One region of the Flavobacterium sp. PL11 genome, then DNA from elsewhere that is predicted to be linked to it. Evidence: riboswitches for the same ligand, from Rfam matches in the RefSeq annotation. Region 1 holds a riboswitch; the other holds the start of a gene.

Region 1 (7,862 bases):
AGTCAAACGGATACTTATTCCTATCAATTAAATATGGATGGATACGAGAATAAAATTAGAAGCGCTGTACGTTTCGGAATAGGTGGAGTTTCAAATAGTCATTTGGAATTTAATTTTTTTAACCAATCAGGATTAGATTATTTAATTATAAAGATAAGCCAAGTGCAAAGGCCCGTTTTTGTGCATAATTTTAAACTATTTGAAAGAACAGGTAATATGACCCAACTATTAAAAGGAGATGAAATTACCTATTTTGTGGAACATCGATTGAAATTAAGAAATGCACCAATAGAGAATATAGAAATCAATGCTAACGATAGTATTGATTTGGATATTGAAAAAGAGGCGTATACAGAAGCAAAAATTACTGAGGTTATAAAAGATATTCCAACATTTAATTTACCCGAAATTGAAGAAATTTTTGAAAAGGATAAGATTTGGAAATACATGACACTTTATAAGTCTGGTGAATGGTCATTTCAAAAGAAACCTGCAGTTGCCTTGGATATTTTTAATGAAATTCCAATTTTCAACAGTTGTAAAAAAGGTAGAATTGTAATGGTCTACGATACAGGATGCGTGAATACCGTAATTCCGTACGACTTAATTTCTAATAAAAACAATACCAGTAAAACAGCTAAGAAAGAAGGTAAACGCTACAGCAACGGATATAATTCTGCATCAAATCTTATTGAATTTCAGTGTGTTCCAGAAGAATATTTTTTAGTTTTTCAAAGTAAGGATTTAAAAACGAATTCATCATATATAAAAGCACATAGAGTCAGAGATATTAGTACACATACGGGATTAAATGCAGAGGGAAATGTCTTAATTAATAGCAGATTAGATGGTTTGTTTTTAGAAGTAAACATCTTACCAGAATTTATAGCCCATTTAATTACTGGTTTAACATTCACTAAAAATCAAACTTCCAGCACTCTAGGAATAAAGGAAGGAGATCAAGACTATAGAGGTGTAGTCCAAACTATGAAAGAACTAATTGCGAAGTATAGTAATCATTGGAAAAAGAAAAGAGATATAATATAGTACTATTCTATGCAATTAGAACTACTACGTTTTTAATAAGAAGAGAAATAGTTGATTGTAAATATATCAACTTATTATAAAATAATAAATAACAAACTATGAATCAAGAATTATTAGAAGCATACAGTAACACAAATTACCATGTATTCAATCCTAAATTACTAATTAATATTGGTAAAGAAAATATAGAATTAAATATTTTTTTAAAAGAGAAAAACTATAAATCTTGGTGTTATATTACCGCATGGAATCCGCTGTCTGCTAGTAATTTCACTATTGAAGATAATACCACGTTGAACAATCAACTACTAGAGGATATTAAAAAATATCCTAATCATATAGGAGAAGGAAAAGATGCAGAAGGTATTTGGCCTGGAGAAGAAAGTTATTTTGTTTGCAATATTTCAAAAGAAAAGTCAATTGAGTTAGGAAAAAAATACAAACAAAATGCTATTGTTTTTGGTACTATTAATGAAATGGCAGAACTTATAATTCTAGAAAAACTAGTGTGATTTTTTACCACAATCTTTACATTTCACACTCAAGTAATTATCACCTAAAGAAGAGAAAACAATAAAATTTTACAATTTAAATTACGATTACTTGCACAACTCAATTTTTTTTATAAGATTTGCAAAAGCATCAAGAATTACACGTCTGTGTAATGCCAACCGATCAACTCAAGACACGGTGGCTTAGAATGCGGGACAGTCGTTCAAATGTATTGAGAAACCACAATTCTTTATCGCATTTTACGACATAGCAAAAATTTTAATTTAAAATTGTTATGTTATGTATACTAAAAGTATTCAGTTAAAAGAAATCGTACAGCACCAATCAGGTAGCGATATTGATCATTATGTAGGCTTAAAAACACAATGGCATATTTGCGAAAATCGCAATTTAGTAGTGTCGCCATTGATTGAGGACAAATTCACTCCATTAGGAATCGAAATCAGCCACAGCGCTCTCACAACACAACTTGATTTTACCGGAGTAACACCTTACGAAATTTTGTTATTTGATAGTGAAAAACAATTCATGGGAAAAACATTTAGTTTGCATGAAGGAAGTGGAACTTTCAGAATAGAAACCCAAGCTCGTTTTATACTGATTTGGAATACAAAAGAAGATGAAAAAACAAGAAGAGAATTACAAAACTTCAATTGTAAAACTTTACTTCTTGATGACGATCTCGTATTCACTATTAATAAGCTTTCAGGTTATTACGGTAAATTCCCTTATTTTATTTTGAAACATCCTAAATCGCCTTGTTACACCCAAATTCCTATTCACTTAGTTGAAGATGAATCGTCAGCAGATCACTTACCGGGAAGTGTTCTATCAATTACTAGTGAAATATTGGAAGATAAGGATAAAAAAGAGTCGCTACTACTCTATCATTTTGAAAAAGTTTATGAAAAAATCAGTGTTGAATCAAATCGACCCAAGGATTTAGCTTTGGTATTAAGTTCAGATTCGGCTTATTACTTACCAAAAGTGAATAATAAACCACGATTCTTGAACAGCATCCCTTATGGTGGAGTCTTATTGGATTTAAATGGTCATATTATCGCACAATCTATCCAACATTTCATCTAAAAAATATTTATTTCTACTATCCTAAATGTCATTCTTTTCAAGAAGGACAGGGCGAATTATGAATTATAAACACATTATAAATATGCTGACGTATACCAATTCCGATTTTTTAAAACCCCTTTTTTCGACATTAGTAATTAAAGTATCAAGCATTACAGAACGATTTGAATCATTACACCATTTAACAGATTTTAACGAGATTCATTTAAAAACAAATGGCGTGTTGTTAGTAGCTCCTGAATTACAGATGCTCTCTGGTCAATTTGGAACGTTTGCTGATGAGGTGCTTATTCCTAGCGGCATGCAACTAAATAAAGACTTTGCATTTATTACTGAAAAAATTGTTACCGACTATAACGATAATATAATTTGTGAAGTGAATATCGAGCATCCCGATTGTAAGGAAATCAGCTGGCTTGACGGTATGATTTTAGAAGATGGGAATTATATGTGGTACAGTGATCCAAATCTTACTTCTTTTGAAAAAGACGCCAATTATAGGTTGTTCAAGTCACTGCGTCTATATGAACCAGAAAAATTCAACCTGAACCCTAGAATTATTAAAATAGATGATACCTATGTACATTACACGGTTAGTGGTTTAGATATGCATTATAAGTTGCATCGAGATGCTTTATGGTATAATGAGAAAGTTTATGGAGATTGTAAATTTAACTAAAAAGAATAAATATGAAAAGTAGTGTTTCAAAGACCTTTACCGCTCAAGCCACCATTGGTTTGCACAAAGGTTATTCGGATGAAATTATTTTAATAAGTGACTTTAAAAAGAAGTTATTTGAGAGACAGCACCAAATTAAAAAAGAATTTGATGTAGTTCTGAGTGTAAAACTTACACTTTGTGAAATTGTTTTTCTGGGACAGGAAGAGCCATCGGTTACTTTAGAGTTTATTCAGTATCCTAAATTTCCAGTAGCTGAGCCACTTCTTAAAAAAGCAATTATTCATCTAATAGAACTGTTGATGGAAGACCTTGATCAAAATCGCACAGTAATAGTGTTTCAAGACGAGACTATTTGCCTAGAAAAATCAAACGAAATAAATCCTAAAATAAATATTTAAAATGGATGACCTATTCCCGACTCATAAACTTTCGTTTTTAGAAAAATTTTTACTTTATCATAAAAGAATGAATTTTGTAACATCATACGTGAATGAAAACAATGACCGTATTAGTTTGACCAGTGAACGCCATACTATCGCTAAAGAATTCAAATTATTAGATATAGACTTACAGGATAAAACCATTAGCCAATTATATGAACTGTTAGAAATTCGGCGGCAAGAGAATTATTTAATTCGTAAAATAAGTAAAAAATCTGATCTAGTTAGTAAAAGAATATTTCTCTTAACTATCCATCTAGACCATCTAGAATATTATTTGTACGATTATGATTATGAGGCAATGCCAGGAAAAGTAAAAAAACAGTTCGCAGGACTCAAGAAATATAGTAAACTATGGAAAAGCAATAAAATATAACTACTATAAATAAAATCTAAAAAATGCAAAAATTAATATTACACATTCCGCACTCCTCAATTGTAATTCCTTCAAAAGAGGGTTACGTCATAAGTCAAGAAATTCTAGATGAAGAAATTGGTAAATTAACAGATTGGCATACAGATGATTTATTTAGTAACACAAGAGATATTAGTGTCATCGCTACTTTCTCTCGCTTGTTTTGTGATGCAGAACGTTTTGTTGACGACGAGCATGAAGTTATGGCTAAATATGGCATGGGAGTTTTATATGAAACTTTAGACAACGGAGATCTAATGCGAAAAGTAACCCAAGAGCTAAGGATCTTTGTAATAGAAAACTTTTATAAACCACATCATCAACAGCTAAATGAAGCGGTGCTAAAAGCGTTAAACCAATCAAACAAAGCAATTGTCATTGATTGCCATTCGTTCCCTTCTACCCTATTAAAAAGAAGCCTAGTACAAGGCAAAGACAATCCTGATTATAACATTGGGACAGATGCTTATCATACGCCGCAAAACTTAATAGATTTCTCAAAAGCTTATTTTGAAGATTTAGGCTATTCGTTAGGAATTAATACGCCTTACAGCGGGGCATTAGTCCCTATGGAGCACTATCAGAAAAACAAAAATGTACAGGCAATAATGCTAGAAGTTAACCGAAGATTGTACCTAAAGGAACCTACAAATGAAAAATCAGAAAATTATCAAAAAACTAAAGAAGTGGTTCAGGGTTTTTTAGAAGGAATTCGAAATTTATAATTTTTTAAATCAATTAAAACTATGAAGAAATATTTAATACTTGTTGCAATCACGATACTACTACTCACAATATCCGCAATTTTTAGTTATAAATACAGAAAAGGGATACTCACGGCAAAAAAATATTTAACCGAAAAAGCAATTTATCGCAATCAAATAGTATCGGACCCTTTGATTGATAAAATTCCAAAAAATGAAGAAGAACATATTTTTGGTTTAGACTTATCGCATCACCAACAACATATTAACTGGGATAAAGTACTAGAAAATCCACCTCACTTCATTATCTTCAAGACTACAGAAGGTAGTTCGCATACTGATACTAAATGTGAGAAACACATCAAAGAAGCTAAGAACAAAGGGATTTTAGTTGGAGGGTATCACTTCTTTAGTTACCAATCATCAGGAAAAAAACAAGCCCATCATTTTCTAAAAAACCTAAAGCTCCAAAAAGGAGATATTATACCGGTTTTAGATGTTGAGTTTAGTAAAAATATGCATTCAGATGCTTGGATAAAAGAAAACATAGCAGCATTTATAAGCACAATTGAACAAGAAATTGGAATAAAACCAATTGTGTATTGTGAGATTGCTTACTATAATCGGTTTTTAAGAGCCAAATACGGCAATGAAATCCATCTTTGGTTGAGCGATTTTAGATCTAAGCCTAATAAAAACTTTGTTTTTTGGCAAAAGACTGATAAATACAAACAAACTGGAATACAAGGAACTGTAGATTATAATCTCTTTAATGGAACAAAGGAAGATTTAACTACAATATGTTATTAAAATAAAAATCTAAAAATTGAATTGAAAGATGCACAATAAAAAACACCATTTAGTTTTCTTCACCGGTGCGGGAATTAGCCAAGAAAGCGGGCTAAGCACCTTTAGAGGTGAATCGGGACTTTGGAAAAATCACAACATTGAAGAAATTGCATCACCAGAAGGATTTGCAAAGAACCCACAACTAGTTTTAGATTTTTATAACAGTCGAAGATTGGAATTAGAAAATGTGATGCCCAACGCTGCTCATTATTTAATTGCCAAATTAGAAGAGAAATATGAAGTGACCATAATCACACAAAATATTGATGATTTGCACGAAAGAGCAGGTTCTTCTAACGTTTTACATTTGCACGGCGAACTAACAAAATCGAGAAGTTCCATTGATGAAAATCTAATCTATCCTTATACCAATCCTTTAAAATTAGGAGATTTAGCACAAGATGGAAGCCAACTTCGTCCGCATGTCGTTTGGTTTGGTGAAGAAGTAACAAAAATTAAAGAGGCTATAACAATTACACAAAATGCCGATTTATTTATCATAGTAGGATGTTCTATGATTGTTCATCCAGCAGCATCACTTTTGTTAGCTGTTCCTTTTGAGTCAGATACGGTTTACATCGATCCAAATCCAACTGTGGAAGAAGGAATTAATTTGCTTGTGATAAAGGAAAAAGCAACAGTAGGAGTACGATTGTTGGTGGATAAGTATTTACCATGATTAAGGATACTAAATAAAAAACATTGCAAATCTTAGATGTTAAGCTTTTGCTATTAGTTATTGCGCATCCAACAAAACAAATGGAAGTATTTAAAGCTTAATCATAAAAACAAGTAGAACACATGGAAATACAATTTTGGATTGACAATGCGGGATCTTTATTCCACCAAATTTTTATGATTGTTATGGGAAGTTTAATGGCAATTGCTGCCATTTTTGGAACCACATACAACGTAATTAATATTTTAGTATATTATATTCTTATACCATCTTCCTGGATTTATTTAATAAGCAGAAAAACAAGTATTTGGATTAACACATTATCTATTCTTGCAATTATCGCGTTTGCCCTGCTCCCTGATCTACGAAAAAATTGCGATTATTTTTTTCAGAAGAGTGTTGATTTTTTAAATTGGAGTGCTACAGTTTTTAATTCAAATTATATTGATATGTCGGTTTACATCTGTGTTGTAGCCGTTGCACTTGTTTACTTAATTTTGATCCCTTTAACTTTACCAAAAAACCTAGTAAAGAAATTGGGAATAATGCTGTCTATCGTTTTTGTATTATACATGATTGTAATTTATCCAAATTTTAAGGATATGTTACTTTGGGGAATTAAAAAAACGAATGTAAAATATTGATCGTTAAATAAAATATATTATTCTATCAAGTGTAACCGATCATTTGAAAAAGTTTTCGTTTTTGTATTTAAGATCAAACGAACTTTTAATAGAAGTAACTTAAACCTTTGACTATAAATTTGATGACTTTACAGGTAGGTTTGAAGTTAAAAATAAATGAAAGATAAAAGTTTTGGTATCGAAGCAAATGATTATAATAAATGATTCAAATTTCTAATTTAAAATCATCTTGATAACCAACTAAAATGACAATAAATATGCAACCAAAATTCAATTTAAACAGATTCCTAAAGGTTCAAGAAAACGTATACAAAGATGCATTAGAGGAAATTCAAAATGGTCAAAAAAAAACCCATTGGATGTGCTTTGTTTTTCCTCAAATAAAAGGATTGGGATTCTCGGATTACAATATTTTATTCGGAATTGAAAATCTTGAAGAGGCACAAAAATATTATAATCATCCCATTCTTGGCCAAAATCTTTTGAAAATTACTACTGCACTTTTAAAAATAGAAAATAAAACTGCACTTGAAATAATGGGCAAAACTGACGCAAGAAAGCTAAAATCTTGCATGACCTTATTTAGCCAATTACCAGTAGTATCAGATTGTTTTATATTGGTACTGCAAAAGTATTATGACAATCAACGAGATAGTAAAACCCTCGAAATTATTGCAGGGTTTAAAGAATAGCAATGACTTGAACCCTGCAATATTGTTAGTTATAAATGAGCTTTGCTGTAAACGTCAATTTAAATAGCCATTCACAAAATCATTATTAATGGGTGCTAAAAAACATTT
Region 2 (7,862 bases), on a different contig from region 1:
AAAAATTTGAAACAAACGTTTTACACGCTGGACACGACGTAACTAAAAATGCTGGAACCAGAGCCGTTCCCATTTACCAAACGAGTTCGTATGTATTCAACAATTCTGATCATGCTGCAAATGTATTTGCACTTTCTGAGCCTGGTTTTATATATACGCGATTAAATAATCCTACTAACGATATTTTAGAACAACGTTTAGCAACGCTTGAAGGAGGAATAGGAGCTGTGGTAACTGCATCTGGAACAGCCGCAATTTCAACAGCATTATTAGTTCTACTGAAAGCTGGAGATCATATTGTGGCGTCTAACAGTTTGTATGGTGGCACATACAATCTACTAAAAGTTACTTTGCCTAGACTTGGCATTACAACCACATTTGTTGATCCTTCTGATGCTAGCAATTTTAAGAATGCGGTTCAGGAAAACACAAGAGCATTTTTTGTCGAGTCACTTGGAAATCCAAAATTAGATGTTCTGGATCTAAAAAGTATTTCGGCTGAGGCCAAAGCCGCTAAAGTCCCTTTTATGGTTGATAACACAGTTGCATCACCGTACTTATTAAACCCAATTCAATATGGAGCTGACATTGTTATTCACTCCTTGACAAAGTACATAACTGGAAATGGAACCTCGCTTGGAGGTGTAGTGATCGATGCTGGAAATTTTGACTGGTCTAATGGAAAATTCCCAGAATTTACCGAGCCTTCCGCTGGTTATCATGGATTAGTGTATCATGAAGTTATAGGTCGTGCTGCATTTATCGCTAAAGTAAGAATTGAAGGTTTGCGCGATTTTGGTGCTGCTTTAAGTCCGTTTAATGCGTTCCAAATTATTCAAGGTTTAGAAACACTACCAATAAGAATTCAACGTCATAGTGAAAATGCTTTAAAACTGGCGCAATGGTTAGAAAATCATGATGAGGTAGCGTGGGTAAATTATCCTGGATTAAAAGCAAATAGATACTATGAATTAGCGCAAGAATATTTGCCAAAAGGTCAAAGTGGTATTGTCACTTTTGGACTTAAAGGAGGATTTGAAGCTGCTAAAAAAGTAGCAGATGAAACTAAATTATTTTCACTATTGGCAAATATTGGCGATACTAAGTCATTGATAATTCATCCCGCAAGTACCACGCACCAACAGTTATCAGCAGCAGAGCAAATAGCCGCTGGCGTGTCTCAGGATTTAATTAGATTATCAGTTGGTTTAGAAGACATTCAAGATTTAATTCAAGATTTAGAAACTGTTTTTGAAAATATAAGTAAGTCTCAATTAGTATAAGTTAGTACAATCTAAAAAGTCAATATTAATAAGAAATATTCCTGAATTTATTTGGTTTATTGAAATATATTTTGCACTTTTGAGAAAATATCAAAGGAAAATGATTTCAACATTTTACAGTATGATTATAGTCGCTCAGGAAACTTCCTAAGGGTTGCTTTATACATAATTTAAAATCGAATTATAAGATTAAAGCTTCCTTAGATTAAAGGAAGCTTTTTTTTAAATATTAAATGGCTGAGATGCGTTTTAAACGAAACGGTAAGCATAAATATTAAAATTATGGTACAAAAAACATGTTACACCTCAGTCGCAACAAGGACGCTCTTAAATACTACATTGTATATTTATGACCGTTGATTTCCAAAAGTGTAAGTTTATAATATAACTTAAAACCCTTTTGGATATAAATCTAAAAGGGTTTTTGCTTTTAAAAATTATGTTATTAAAAAATAAGACAATAGAAAATAAATAATTAATCTAAATTCAAATGTTATGAGTGTTACTAATTTTTTCTTAAGGCCGTTTGGGCTTTTAAAGACTTTTGCTGCTAAAAGTAGAACAGTAGGAATCCGTGCTGAGTCCAATAAATTGATTCATCCAAGATTCGAAATTTCAAAAAATGCGTTAGCACAAAAAACAGTGCCTAGCTCATTACTTTTTCTAATGTATTCTGAAGAAAATGACGCGTTATTTATTTAAACGGTCACGATTTATTTTCGTGGATGAAATTTCTAAAAGAAGTTTTAAAATTGTTATTTTAATGAATTGACGGAGAAAATTTTCTTCAGATTTCTCGTTAAAATAACAATTTTTCATTTTTATTCCATTCTGATTAAAAGCTGGAACAACTATTTCGATTGCGCATAAAAATTTGGTTGTTAAAAAAAATAGTGCTTAATTTGCATCAATAAGTTCGTAAACGTATTGAAATGTTATAAAGAAAGGCAGAGGGATTAGACCCGATGAAGCCTTAGCAACCCTTCGATTTATCGAAGAAGGTGCTGCATTCTACCACGCTTCCCGTGGAAAGATAACACTAAGAACTAGTCTAGTAACTCCTAGCTTTCTTTCTAATATTTCCACACACAAATCAAAAATTATAAAAGATTTGCAAATTGGAAAATAAACCAACACACATTACCCTTGAAAATTTCACCACCCATAATGGTGCTTTTTATGCTACGCTAAACTTAAGTTATCAGGTTTTTGGTGCACCATTACACACGGCTCCTATAATTTTAATCAATCATGCATTAACTGGAAACTCACAAGTAATTGGCGAGTCTGGATGGTGGAATGATATTGTAGGAATCGATAAAACCATTGATACTCGGAAATATACGATTGTCGCTTTTGATGTGCCAGGAAATGGTTTCAATTCACCTACTATCGAGAATTATAGAGATTTTATAGCTAGAGATATCGCTAGAATTTTTCTCGAAGGACTCAGCGTATTAAAGATTGATAATTTATTTGCACTTATAGGCGGATCTGTAGGTGGGGGAATAGGTTGGGAAATTTTGGCTTTAGATCCTAAGTTAGCTCAAAATTTTATCCCTATAGCAACCGATTGGAAAGCGACAGATTGGTTAATTGCCAACTGTTATTTGCAGGAGAAAATTTTGAACAATTCTAAAAAACCTATCGAAGATGCGCGCATTCACGCCATGATGTGCTACCGAACTCCAGAATCTTTTAAAGAAAAGTTTAACAGAGATATTAATAGACAACTAGAAACTTTTCAAGTAGAAAGTTGGTTGAATTATCACGGTGAAAAATTAGAAAAAAGGTTTCAGCTCTCCGCGTATAAAATGATGAACCAACTTTTGAAAACGATTGATATTACTCGGAATCAAGAGTCTTTCGAGTCACTTATTGCTAAAGTAGCAGCAAATATTTATATAGTAGGAATCAACTCTGATTTATTTTTCACAGCAAAGGAGAATAAGGAAACGTACAACGAGATAAAAAAATTCAAAAATAATGTATTCTATAGTGAGATTGACTCGCAACATGGGCACGATGCCTTTTTGATGGAATACGAACAATTAGACAATTTATTAGAGGTCGTCTTCAAAAATAAAAAACAAATGAAAATACTGAAATTTGGTGGTAAATCTTTAGCAAATGGCGAAGGGATCAATACAGTTTTAAATATTATTGAAAGTAAAATAAAACAAGAAGAAAAAGTGGCAATAGTGGTATCAGCCCGAGGAAAAGCAACGGACGAGTTGGATGATATTCTTACCATTGCGGTTAGGAACGGAAATTATAAACCACTTTTAGAGAGCTTCAAAAACTATCAAAAAGACGGTTTTGAAACTATTGATTTTTCGACAGAATTTGATAAATTAGATAAGCTTTTTGAAGGGGTAAGCTTGATAGGCGATTATAGTCCTAAAATTCAAGATCAAATATTAGCACAAGGTGAGGTGCTCGCGGCTAAGTTATTAGTATCGTTGTTAAATAATCGAGGTATTCCTGCAAAGTTAGCTGATACCCGAGAGTTAATTGTAACAGACTCTAATTTTGGCGATGCGCAACCTTTAGAAACACTTTCTAAAAAGAATATTATCCAGATATTTAAAGAAAATCAAAATACTGTTCTAGTAATTACAGGTTTTATTGGTGCCAATGCAAAACACGAAACGACAACTTTGGGCAGAAACGGAAGTAACTACACGGCGTCTTTGATAGCGAATTTTATAAATGCAGAAGAATTACAAAATTTCACGCACGTAGACGGAATTTACACCGCTAATCCTGATTTAGTTCTTGATGCTAAAAAGATTGACCATTTGACTTTTAATGAAGCAAATGAATTGGCTAATTTTGGAGCTACAATTCTACATGCAAAAACCATAATTCCTTTATTGGAAAAAAACATTCCGCTTCGTATTTTGAACACTTTCAATCACGAGAATAAAGGAACTCTTATCACATCTAATGCTAATGGAGCGGGAATAAAAACGCTTTCAGTTTTAGAAAACGTAGCTTTAGTGAATCTTGAAGGAAGGGGATTGCTGGGAAAAACAGGAGTTGATGCCCGAATTTTTAGAGTGATGGGCGATAATGATATTAGTGTAAGTATCATTTCTCAAGGATCATCAGAAAGAGGAATTGGTTTAGTAGTTGCCGCTGATAAAGCGACAAAAGCAATGATTGAATTAGAAAAGGAATTTGAAAACGATTTCTATTCGAAAGATGTTAATAAAATTACGGTAACTGATAATGTTTCAGTAATTTCAATCATAGGTCAGGATTTAAGTACTTTTCATAAACCATATACAGCCTTAATTAAAAATAAAATAATCCCAATCCTTTTTAATAATACAGTAACGGGCAAGAATGTGAGTTTAGTTGTTAAGAAAACGGAACTTTACAAGGCATTAAATGTTATTCACGGTGAGATTTTTGGAGTTTCAAAGAAAATCAACATTGCTATTTTTGGTCATGGGTTAGTAGGTGGAACTTTGATTAATCAAATTTTAGAATCAGCACAAGCAATTGAAGAAAGAAAGCATATCAAATTGAATGTTTTTGCAATTGCTAATTCTAGAAATATTCTATTGAATAAAAACGGAGTGACAACAAACTGGAGAAATGAAATCGAGAGCAGTGGTATTTCTTATACAATCGAGGATGTAATTGCTTACGCTAATGAGCATCATTTAGAAAATTTAATTGCAATAGACAATACCGCTAGCGCCACATTTGTGGAGAATTATATTCCATTAGTAGAAAGTAGCTTTGATTTAATTTCGTCAAATAAAGTAGCCAATACTTTAAGTTACGGATTTTACAAAGATTTAAGAAAATCACTAGCTGACAACCAGAAAAATTATTTGTACGAAACCAATGTTGGAGCTGGACTGCCATTGATTGATACTATAAAATTATTGCATCTTTCAGGTGAGAATATTACTAAAATCAAAGGTGTTTTCTCCGGGACTTTGAGTTATTTATTTAATAATTTCTCTGCAAAGGATGCTCCATTTAGCGAAATTCTGAAAGAAGCAATTGATAATGGTTATACTGAACCAGATCCAAGAGAAGATTTATGTGGTAATGATGTAGGTAGAAAATTATTGATCTTAGCGAGAGAATTAGACTTGCAAAATGAGTTTGAAGAGGTTGCTATTCAAAACCTTATTCCTGAACATTTAAGGAAAGGCAATGTTGCTGATTTCTTAAATAAATTAGAAGAATTTGATCCTATTTATGATAAAATTAAAAAGGACCAAAAACCAAATCATGTCCTGCGATATATAGGAGAACTATCAGGAGATTTGCAGCATGATAAAGGCATATTAGAAGTAAAATTAGTTTCCGTGCCTTCAGATACAGCTCTTGGGGGATTGAAAGGTTCTGATTCTTTCTTTGAGATTTACACCGAGTCTTATGGCGATCGACCAATCGTCATTCAAGGCGCTGGCGCTGGATCAGCCGTTACAGCAAGAGGTGTTTTTGGAGATATTTTAAGATTGTCGGATAAAGGGTAATTAAAAGTGATCAGTGTTCAATTTTGAGTGTTCAGTTAAAAACAAATCCGTTGAAGTTACAGTGTAAAACCGTATCATCAGCGCTTAATTAAAGAATTATGAAAGTAACGTTAAACAGAGTAAACGACAATTTCCATTTCGAATTGAAAAATGAAAGAGGGCATTTAGTAAACGTAGACAGCCGTCCAGAATTTGGAGGCAATGACATGGGATCAAGTCCTATGGAATTAATATTGATGGGGGTTGCGGGCTGCAGCGCCATTGATATGATTTCGATTTTAAAAAAGCAACGACAAGAAATCACATCTTTCAAAGCTGAGGTAGAAGGTGAAAGAGTTCAAGTAGGCGAGGCAAATCCTTTTAAAAACATTTATGTTGTTTTCTACTTAGAAGGTGATATCAAAGAAGATAAAGCAGCAAAAGCAGCACAACTATCTTTTGAAAAATACTGCTCTGTTTCTAAAACGTTAGAGCCCACTGCAACAGTACATTATAAAGTGGTTTTGAATGGAAAAAAATTAGAAAGTTAAAAGATTTTTTAATTAGACCATTGATTCTAAAAAAGAACACAATATTAACCATTAAATTCCTCGCAATTATTTCCTCTTTTGGGATAATGAGGCTTTCATATTATGAACAATTCAGAATTTGGTTTTGAAACCCAAGCCATCCGCACCCAGTTAGAAAGAACACAATTTCAAGAACATTCTGTTCCCTTATATTTATCATCTAGTTTTGTATTTGATGATGCCGAGGACATGCGCGCTTCCTTCACAGAGGAAAAAGAAAGAAATATTTATAGCCGTTTTAGCAATCCTAATACGAGTGAGTTTGTCGAAAAGATATGCAAAATGGAGGGTGCCGAAGCTGGTTATGCTTTTGCAACAGGCATGGCTGCAGTGTTTTCGACTTTTGCAGCAATACTAAATTCAGGAGACCATATCGTTTCTGCAGGCAGTGTATTTGGTTCTACACATGCGTTGTTTATGACTTATTTTCCAAAATGGAATATTGAAACTTCTTATTTTGATATCAATAAACCAGAGATGATTGAAAATTTCATAAAGCCAAACACTAAAATTTTATATGCAGAATCTCCAACAAATCCAGCAGTAGATATTATAGACTTAGAATTATTAGGCAACATTGCTAAAAAACACAATTTAATCTTGGTAATTGACAACTGTTTTGCAACGCCGTACATTCAGCAACCTATAAAGTGGGGCGCTGATTTAGTAATTCATTCTGCTACAAAATTAATTGACGGTCAAGGCAGAGTTCTAGGTGGTGTTACCGTAGGAAATGAAGATTTGATTCGCAAAATATATTTATTTTCTAGAAATACTGGTCCAGCTTTATCGCCGTTTAATGCTTGGATTTTATCTAAAAGTTTAGAAACATTAGCAGTTCGTGTAGAAAAACATTGTGAAAACGCATTGATAGTAGCCCAATTTCTAGAAAACAATCCCAATGTGAACAACGTGAAATATCCGTTTTTGAAATCACATCCAAAATATGAAATCGCTAAAAAGCAAATGCTCTTAGGAGGAAATATTATCGCTTTTGAAATTAAAGGCGGACTAGAAGCAGGAAGAGCTTTCTTAGATAAAATAAAATTGTGTTCCCTCTCTGCCAATATTGGCGACACTAGAACAATTGTTACGCATCCCGCATCTACAACTCATAGTAAATTATCAGTGGATGAACGCTTGGCGGTGAGTATTACAGATGGTTTAGTCCGCGTATCAGTAGGACTAGAAACGGTTAAAGATGTAATAACCGACCTAGAGCAGGCATTATCTTAGGTTTGTGATTAACGATTTTATATTGCAGATTTACAGCGAATTTTTGTAAACGATACGTTCAGCATTAATTCAATATTTTCTGTAACAAAATTACCTAACTTTGCTTTAAACACTATTGATATGAACACTGTTATCACAAATATTAATCAACTCGACCCAAATGGAAGTTACACTTACGCCGATTATTTGCTGTGGCAATTTAAAGAGCGTGTGGAGTTGATAAAAGGAAAGATTTCTCTGATGAGTCCAGCTCCTAATAGGAAACATCA

The links. A riboswitch is a leader RNA that binds a small molecule or an ion and turns the genes downstream of it on or off. The one in region 1 is predicted to bind S-adenosylmethionine.
Region 2: linked by a shared signal. The riboswitch ahead of thrA (bifunctional aspartate kinase/homoserine dehydrogenase I) and the one ahead of RCH18_RS12160 (hypothetical protein) in region 1 are both predicted to bind S-adenosylmethionine.

What each region holds. Positions count from the first base shown of each region.
Region 1 covers NZ_JAXCIA010000023.1:30,868-38,729, forward strand. The annotation lists gene RCH18_RS12150 (AlbA family DNA-binding domain-containing protein) at 1-1,047, shown strand, start outside; gene RCH18_RS12155 (DUF3293 domain-containing protein) at 1,146-1,559, shown strand; SAM-I-IV-variant riboswitch at 1,682-1,780, shown strand; gene RCH18_RS12160 (hypothetical protein) at 1,840-2,649, shown strand; gene RCH18_RS12165 (hypothetical protein) at 2,732-3,328, shown strand; gene RCH18_RS12170 (hypothetical protein) at 3,340-3,729, shown strand; gene RCH18_RS12175 (hypothetical protein) at 3,731-4,147, shown strand; gene RCH18_RS12180 (N-formylglutamate amidohydrolase) at 4,171-4,911, shown strand; gene RCH18_RS12185 (glycoside hydrolase family 25 protein) at 4,933-5,700, shown strand; gene RCH18_RS12190 (Sir2 family NAD-dependent protein deacetylase) at 5,729-6,418, shown strand; gene RCH18_RS12195 (hypothetical protein) at 6,541-7,062, shown strand; gene RCH18_RS12200 (DUF1810 domain-containing protein) at 7,320-7,754, shown strand.
Region 2 covers NZ_JAXCIA010000004.1:134,976-142,837, forward strand. The annotation lists gene RCH18_RS03705 (O-acetylhomoserine aminocarboxypropyltransferase/cysteine synthase family protein) at 1-1,283, shown strand, start outside; gene RCH18_RS03710 (hypothetical protein) at 1,779-1,985, shown strand; SAM riboswitch class I at 2,216-2,323, shown strand; gene thrA (bifunctional aspartate kinase/homoserine dehydrogenase I) at 2,402-5,788, shown strand; gene RCH18_RS03720 (OsmC family protein) at 5,887-6,318, shown strand; gene RCH18_RS03725 (trans-sulfuration enzyme family protein) at 6,421-7,593, shown strand; gene RCH18_RS03730 (Uma2 family endonuclease) at 7,714-7,862, shown strand, end outside.